Regions from separate parts of the Flintibacter hominis genome, predicted to be linked through region 2. Evidence: riboswitches for the same ligand, from Rfam matches in the RefSeq annotation. Region 2 holds a riboswitch; the other holds the start of a gene.
The links. A riboswitch is a leader RNA that binds a small molecule or an ion and turns the genes downstream of it on or off. The one in region 2 is predicted to bind ZMP and ZTP.
Positions count from the first base shown of each region.

Region 1: linked by a shared signal. The riboswitch ahead of H8S11_RS01285 (IMP cyclohydrolase) and the one ahead of H8S11_RS02220 (formate--tetrahydrofolate ligase) in region 2 are both predicted to bind ZMP and ZTP.

Region 1 is NZ_JACOPO010000001.1:259,087-262,999, reverse strand. It holds gene H8S11_RS01300 (amidophosphoribosyltransferase) at 1-68, shown strand, start outside; gene purM (phosphoribosylformylglycinamidine cyclo-ligase) at 205-1,251, shown strand; gene purN (phosphoribosylglycinamide formyltransferase) at 1,248-1,904, shown strand; ZMP/ZTP riboswitch at 1,939-2,020, shown strand; gene H8S11_RS01285 (IMP cyclohydrolase) at 2,067-2,774, shown strand; gene H8S11_RS01280 (phosphoribosylaminoimidazolecarboxamide formyltransferase) at 2,802-3,913, shown strand, end outside.
Region 2 is NZ_JACOPO010000001.1:460,811-464,723, forward strand. It holds gene H8S11_RS02205 (histidine triad nucleotide-binding protein) at 30-368, shown strand; gene H8S11_RS02210 (DUF4250 domain-containing protein) at 380-553, shown strand; gene H8S11_RS02215 (LysR family transcriptional regulator) at 855-1,790, shown strand; ZMP/ZTP riboswitch at 1,880-1,971, shown strand; gene H8S11_RS02220 (formate--tetrahydrofolate ligase) at 2,025-3,689, shown strand; gene H8S11_RS02225 (formate/nitrite transporter family protein) at 3,700-3,913, shown strand, end outside.

The DNA.
Region 1 (3,913 bases), 200 kb from region 2:
GCCTGCTGGAGGCCATCGGTCTGGACCGGGACAAGGTGTGTACTTACTGCTGGAGCGGCAAAGAATAGGCGTCAGCACGCCATCCCAACCGGAATGTGAAGTCAGAATGGCTCCGGTCCTGCCGGGCTGAACTCCACTGTTCCGTCTGGGGCGCAGTCCACAATTCCTGACTTTTAAGTTCTAATTTGATCTGGAGGTCTGAAGATGAAAAACTCCCACTCCGCTTCCTATGCCGCCGCCGGCGTAGACGTCACCGCTGGCTATGAGGCTGTTCAGCGCATCAAGCCTATGGTGGAATCCACTTATATTCCCGGTGTCATGGGTACTCTGGGCGGCTTCGGCGGTATGTTTGCCCCCGACATGGCCGGCATGAAAAAACCAGTGCTGGTGTCTGGCACCGACGGCGTGGGCACCAAACTGCGGCTGGCCATGCTGCTGAACAAGCACGACACCATCGGCATCGACTGCGTGGCTATGTGCGTCAACGACATCATCTGCGGCGGCGCCTCTCCCCTGTTTTTCCTGGACTACATCGCCTGTGGCCGGAATGATCCCGCCCGTATTGCCGAGATCGTCGCCGGCATCGCCGAGGGCTGCCGCCAGTCTGAGTGCGCCCTGGTGGGCGGCGAGACCGCTGAACACCCCGGCGTCATGCCCGACGAGGACTATGACCTGGCCGGCTTCTCTGTGGGCATCGTGGACGAGGAAAATATCATTGACGGCAAGCGCCTATCCACCGGCGACGTGCTCATCGGACTTGGCTCCACCGGCGTCCACTCCAACGGGTTCTCTCTGGTCCGCAAGGTGCTGGATGTGGAGCACACTGACCTGACCTCCCCCATGGAGGAGCTGGGCGGCCGGAGCCTGGGCGAGACTTTGTTGGCCCCCACCCGCATCTATGTCAAGGCGGTCAAGGCTCTGCTGAAGGCCGGAGTAGATATTCACGCCATCAGTCATATTACCGGCGGCGGGTTCTACGAGAACGTGCCCCGAATGATGACGGACGGCCTCACCGCCCGCATTGATCTCAAGACCTTCCCCAAGCTGCCCATCTTTGATCTGATCCAGCGGAAGGGAAACATCCCGGAGCGGGATATGTACAACACCTTCAACATGGGCCTGGGCATGATCCTGGCCATCCCCGCTGTTCAGGCGGAGCGGGCTCTCTCCACTCTGACGGATGCGGGCGAGAATGCCTATCAGGTCGGCTCTGTGGTCTCTGGCAGCGACGGTGTGGAGTTAGTCAAATGAAAAATATCGCGGTTTTGGTATCCGGGGGCGGCACCAATCTCCAGGCTCTCATCGACGCCCAGGGGCGGGGTGAGCTGATCAACGGTCGAATCACCGCTGTCATTTCCTCCACCCCCAGCGCCTATGCCCTGGAGCGGGCCAAGGCCGCCGGCATCCCCGGCTATGTGGCGGCCCGAAAGGACTACCCCTCCAGCCAGGCCATGACTGCGGCCCTGGTAGACAAGCTGAAGGGATTGGATATCGACCTGGTGGTATTGGCCGGCTTTATGGTCATTCTGACTGGCGAGATGGTCCGCGCCTTCCCCAACGCCATCCTCAATGTCCATCCCGCCCTCATCCCTTCCTTCGCCGGCCCAGGGTGCTACGGCCTCCATGTCCATGAGAAGGCCCTGGAGTATGGGGTCAAGCTGTCCGGCGCCACTGTCCACTTCGTCAGTGAGGAGTGCGATGGCGGCCCCATCGTCTCTCAAAAGGCGGTGGAGGTCCTCCCCGACGACACGCCGGAGGTACTCCAGCGGCGCATCATGGAGCAGTGCGAGTGGCAGCTGCTCCCCCAAGCCGTGTCCCTGTTCTGTCAGGACCGGCTAAAGGTGGAGGGGCGGACCGTCCGTGTTTTGGAGCATCCAGAATGCGGACGGCGGAACGCAGAATGAATTTGCTTTTCTTACCCTTTTTTGCTACAATGTAACTGTGCGATATGACTGACGGTAAGTGGAAATGACCACGGGGAGTATCGCGTAATACAAGGCCGACCGTCTGGGCGCACCAATTCACAGAACTGGTGCGCCCTTTTTTTACAACAAAGGAGGAATACTGTGAAGACACATGATCTGAAGGAGATCCTTTCCAACCATCCCTATCCTGGCCGCGGCATCGTCCTGGGCCGCACCGCCGACAACAGCAAGGCCGCCATCGCCTATTTCATTATGGGCCGCAGTGAGAACAGCCGCAACCGGGTTTTTGAGGAAACCGAGGACGGCATCCGCACCAAGGCATTTGACGAGAGCAAGATGGTGGACCCCTCTCTCATTATCTACCATCCTGTGAGGGTGGTAAACGGGGCCACCGTAGTCACTAACGGGGACCAGACCGACACCATCCAGCGGTTCCTTCTGGATGGCAAGAGCTATATCGAGGCCCTTCGCACCCGCTGCTTTGAGCCCGATCCCCCCAACTACACCCCCCGCATCTCTGGTGTGGTGGAGGCCGACGGCAGTTATCAGCTATCCATCCTGAAGTCGGCTGACGGTGATCCCAGCTGCAACCACCGCTACTTCTATGAGTACGACGCCCCTGTGGCCGGCACCGGCCACTTCATCCACACCTATCAGGAGAACCTGGACCCTCTGCCCTCCTTCGAGGGCGAGCCCCGGAAGGTGGCCATCGAGGCCCCGGACGCTCAGACCTGGGCGGAAGAGCTCTGGGCCAACCTGAACCACGACAATAAAGTATCCCTGTTCGTCCAGTACATCGACCTGGCCAGCGGCGCCAGGGAGACCGTCATCATCAACAAGCATGGCTGAACACCGCCAGAAAGGAAGTACGCTCACATGAATGAACTGGAACTGAAATACGGCTGCAACCCCAACCAGAAGCCCGCCCGCATCTTTATGGAGCAGGGCGATCTGCCCCTCAAGGTGCTCAATGGCAAGCCGGGCTATATCAACTTTATGGATGCTCTCAACTCCTGGCAGTTGGTGAAGGCTCTGAAGAAGGCCACCGGCCTGCCCGCCGCCGCCTCCTTCAAGCACGTCTCTCCCGCCGGAGCCGCCCTGGGCCTGCCCCTGTCCGATACCGAGCGGCACATCTATTTCGCTCCAGAAGGAGACCTGTCCCCTATCGCCTGCGCCTATATCCGGGCTCGAGGTGCCGACCGGCTGTGCTCCTTCGGGGACTGGGCCGCCCTGTCTGATGTGTGTGACGGAGACACCGCCCGCTTCCTGGCCGCCGAGGTGTCCGACGGCGTCATCGCCCCCGGCTATACTGATGAAGCCCTGGAGCTCCTGAAAATGAAACGCAAGGGCGGCTATAATGTGGTTCAGATCGACCCGGAGTACCAGCCCGCCCCTATTGAGCGCCGCAACATTTTCGGTATCACCTTTGAGCAGGGCTATAACGACCTGGATATCAGCGAGGAGATGCTCTCTAACCTGGTCACCGCAAACAAGGAGCTGTCCCAGCAGGCCAAAAACGATATGCTCCTGTCCCTCATCACTTTGAAGTACACCCAGTCCAACTCCGTGTGCTATGTCAAGGATGGCATGACCATCGGTGTAGGTGCCGGCCAGCAGAGCCGCATCCACTGCACCCGTCTGGCGGGCAACAAGGCGGATATCTGGTGGCTGCGTCAGCACCCCAAGGTTTTGGGGCTGCAGTTCGTAGACCACATCCGCCGCCCTGACCGGGATAACGCCATCGACATCTATATCTCCGACGAGCACGACGACGTGCTGGCCGAAGGCGTGTGGCAGAACACCTTCAAAGTGAAGCCCGATGTGTTGACAGAGCAGGAAAAGAAAGATTGGATCGCCCAGATGTCCGGCGTCACCGTGGGCTCCGACGCCTTCTTCCCCTTCGGGGACAACGTGGAGCGGGCCAGGAAGTCCGGTGTTCAGTACATTGCCCAGCCCGGCGGTTCCATCCGGGACGATCAGGTCATCGC
Region 2 (3,913 bases):
CTTACTAACAAACAAAGGAGGGTTTCCCAATGTCTGACTGTCTGTTTTGTAAGATCGCGGAGGGGCAGATCCCGTCCAACAAAGTCTACGAGGACGAGGTATGCTTTGCCTTCCATGACATCGATCCCCAGGCGCCCACCCACTTTTTGGTTATCCCCAAGGCCCATATCGGATCTGTGGCCGAGGTGACAGAGGACAACGCCGACGTAGTGGCCCATATTTTCGCAGTCATCTCCAAAGTAACCAAGGAGCTGGGCCTGGACAGCTACCGTGTGGTGTCCAATATTGGGGAGCAGGCGGGCCAGTCTGTCCCCCATCTCCATTTCCATGTTCTGTCTGGCCGGGATATGACCTGGCCTCCAGGCTGAGGGAGAAGGGGATGGTACCGAATGATCCCGCCATCCTCCTCAGCTTCTTGAATACCCGGCTTAGGGATGACGGCTGCACCCTGGAGGAGCTGTGCGCGCAGCTGGATGTAGAGCAGAGCGGGGTGGAGGATAAGCTGGCTGCCATAGGCTACACCTACCATAGAGAGCGCAACCAATTCCTTTGATAGAGGAGGTCGGAAAAAGGGGTTGACAAGAGAGTTAGAATATGCTAACATATACGTGGTTAGAGAGAGCTAACTCTCATCCTCCTTACACCTCCCTACTTTCACTTTTCCTGACTGAGGGCGCGCTCTGACCACCAGACGCTTGGGCGGGGCAGGCAATACCGCCGGGCAGACCGGGGCCGTGGATCATTCCACGGCTCCGGTTTTTCTTTCTGTATCAGAAAAAGGAAGATACCCCTTTCCATACTGGGTGAACTGTGATATAATCCTCATAGCTTTTTAGTTATGGGGTGTGCTGTTTATGTTCGTCAAGAATCCGGAATATTTTATGGCCATCGTCAAGGAGCGGAGCATCTCCAAAGCGGCGGAGCGGCTCTATCTCTCCCAACCCTATCTCAGCCAGTATCTGGCCAAGCTGGAGTCCAATCTGGGGGCCGTGTTGCTGGACCGTTCCCACTCGCCCCTGAAGCTGACGCCGGCAGGGGAGGTGTTCCATGCCTATCTGGAGCGCCAGAGTTATTTGGACCGGCAGCTGGTCAGCGACCTGCGGGATCTGCAGAACGAGAAGCGGCCTGTCCTCCACATCGGCGTATCCCCTTGGCGCGGCTCCACCCTTCTGCCCGATGTGTTGCCCCTGTTCACCAAGCAATACTCCGACGTCCAGGTGGTCCTCCATGAGGCGCCGGTGCCCGAACTGGGGGATTTGGCGGCGGGCAGTGTCACGGACTTCTGCATCATGCACATCCCTGGGGATCTGACGGAGCTGACCTATGAACTGGTCATGCGGGAGCATATCTTCCTTTTGGCCCACCGGGACCACCCCCTGGTCCGAGGGCTCACCAGTACCTACGACGACCCCATACCCTTCCCCGACCTGCGGCAGCTGGAGCGGGAGCGTATCGTGATGCTGCCTCCGGACTGGCGGCTGTCCAAGCTGCTCCACAATACTTTCTCCGTCCATAACGTGGAGCCCCAGAATATTCTGGTGACCACCAACAATACCACAGCCATCAATCTGGTGGCGGAAAACATGGGCTTCGCCTTTTTACAGGAGAGCGGCATCTCTCGCACCCCATATCTGGACCGGCTGGCCTGCTTTACCATCGGAGAGCCGCCACTGACCTGCCCCATGGCGGTGGTCTACAAGAAAAATGGATTCCTGTCACCGGCGGCCAGAACGTTTATCGACCTGATCAAGGAGTATTACAGCCGCTTTGACCGTCCCGCCAACCTTTGAACAAATATCGGGCCTGATTTTCAGCAAAAGGGACGGAGAGAAACCACACCGCCCCCCTTGACGAGGGAGGAGGCCTATGCTAAACTGAATCCAAGCCCTGCGACTGACGGAAGTGGAGTGACCACGTGGAACAGGGCCCGGCGTGTGAAACGCCATATTGCCGACCGTCTGGGCGCACTATTGCTTAGTGCGCCCTTTTATTTTTGCGGGCGCAACAGGAAGGAGTTATGGAAGATGAAGACTGACATCGAGATCGCCCAGGCCGCGGAGATGCTTCCAATTGGCCAGGTGGCCCACAAGGCGGGGGTCAGCGAGGAACTGCTGGAATACTATGGGCGCTATAAGGCTAAAATCGACATCACCCCCCTGCGGGACAAGGCCCGGAAGGGCAAGCTGATCCTGGTCACCGCTATCAATCCGACCCCCGCCGGAGAGGGCAAGACCACCACCTCCGTTGGGCTGGCTGACGCGCTGAAAAAGCTGGACAAGAACGTAATCCTGGCCCTGCGGGAGCCCTCCCTTGGCCCTGTGTTCGGCGTCAAGGGCGGCGCCGCCGGTGGTGGTTACGCCCAGGTGGTGCCTATGGAGGATATCAACCTCCACTTCACCGGCGACTTCCACGCCATCGGAGCGGCCAATAACCTTCTGGCCGCCATGTTGGACAACCATATCCAGCAGGGTAACGAGCTGGGCATCGACGTGAAGAAGATCACCTGGCGCCGCTGTGTGGATATGAACGACCGGCAGTTGCGAAATATCGTGGACGGTCTGGGCGGCCGGATGCAGGGTGTCCCGCGAGAGGACGGCTTTGATATCACGGTGGCCAGCGAGATCATGGCGGTCCTGTGTCTGGCTACCGGCCTGAAGGATTTGAAGGAGCGGCTGGCTCGTATCATCGTGGGCTACACCTATGACGACCGGCCGGTGACCGCCGCCGACCTGAAGGCCCAGGGAGCCATGGCCGCCCTGCTGAAGGACGCCATCAAGCCCAATCTGGTCCAGACGCTGGAGAACACTCCCGCCTTTGTCCACGGCGGCCCCTTTGCCAACATCGCCCACGGCTGCAACTCCGTCTCCGCCACTGACACCGCCCTGAAGCTGGCCGACTATGTGGTCACCGAGGCGGGCTTCGGAGCTGACCTGGGTGCGGAGAAGTTTCTGGACATCAAATGCCGGGCCGCCGGACTGACCCCGGACGCGGTGGTCATCGTGGCCACGGTTAAGGCGCTGAAGTACAACGGCGGTGTGCCCAAGGCCCAGTTGGGAGAGGAAAACCTGGAGGCGTTGGAGCGGGGCCTGCCCAACCTGCTCAAGCATGTGGAGAATATCACCCAGGTCTTCGGTTTGCCCTGTGTGGTGGCCATCAACCGCTTTGTCAACGACACCGACAGAGAACTGGACCTGATCCGCTCCAAGTGTAAAGAACTGGGGGTCAATGTGGCCTTGTCCGAAGTGTGGGGCAGAGGGGGCGAGGGCGGTATCCAACTGGCCCAGGAGGTGCTCCGCCTGTGTGAGCAGCCCAAGAAGTTTACCTACGCCTATGAGTTAGATCAGCCTTTAAAGAGCAAGATCGAGGCTGTGGTGAAAAAGATATATGGGGGCGTGGGCGTGAGCTATTCCGCTGCCGCATCCAAGGAGCTGGAGCGGCTGGAGAGGATGGGCATGGGCGGCCTGCCCGTGTGCATGGCCAAGACCCAGTATTCCCTCACCGATGACCAGACCAAGCTGGGCCGCCCCGAGGGCTTTACCATTACGGTGTCCAAGGTGAAGGTGTCCGCGGGTGCCGGCTTTGTGGTGGTCCAGACTGGGGATATTATGACTATGCCCGGCCTGCCCAAGGTACCCTCCGCGGAAAAGATCGACGTGGATGAGAACGGAGTAATCTCCGGCCTGTTCTGAGGGGGGGCACATGGATAACCATTTCAATTCCCCCGCCCAGGTGACGGCACTCTACGCCGCCGCTGGGGCGGAGAAGGCCGGAAAGCCAGCCTCTGTCCTGATCCTGCTGGGCATCCTGGCTGGGGCCTTGATCGCCATGGGCAGCGCCGCCACTAACACGGCCTCCTATGGCATCCAGGGCACCTGGACCGCCCGGACGGTGTGTGGCCTGCTGTTCCCCTTCG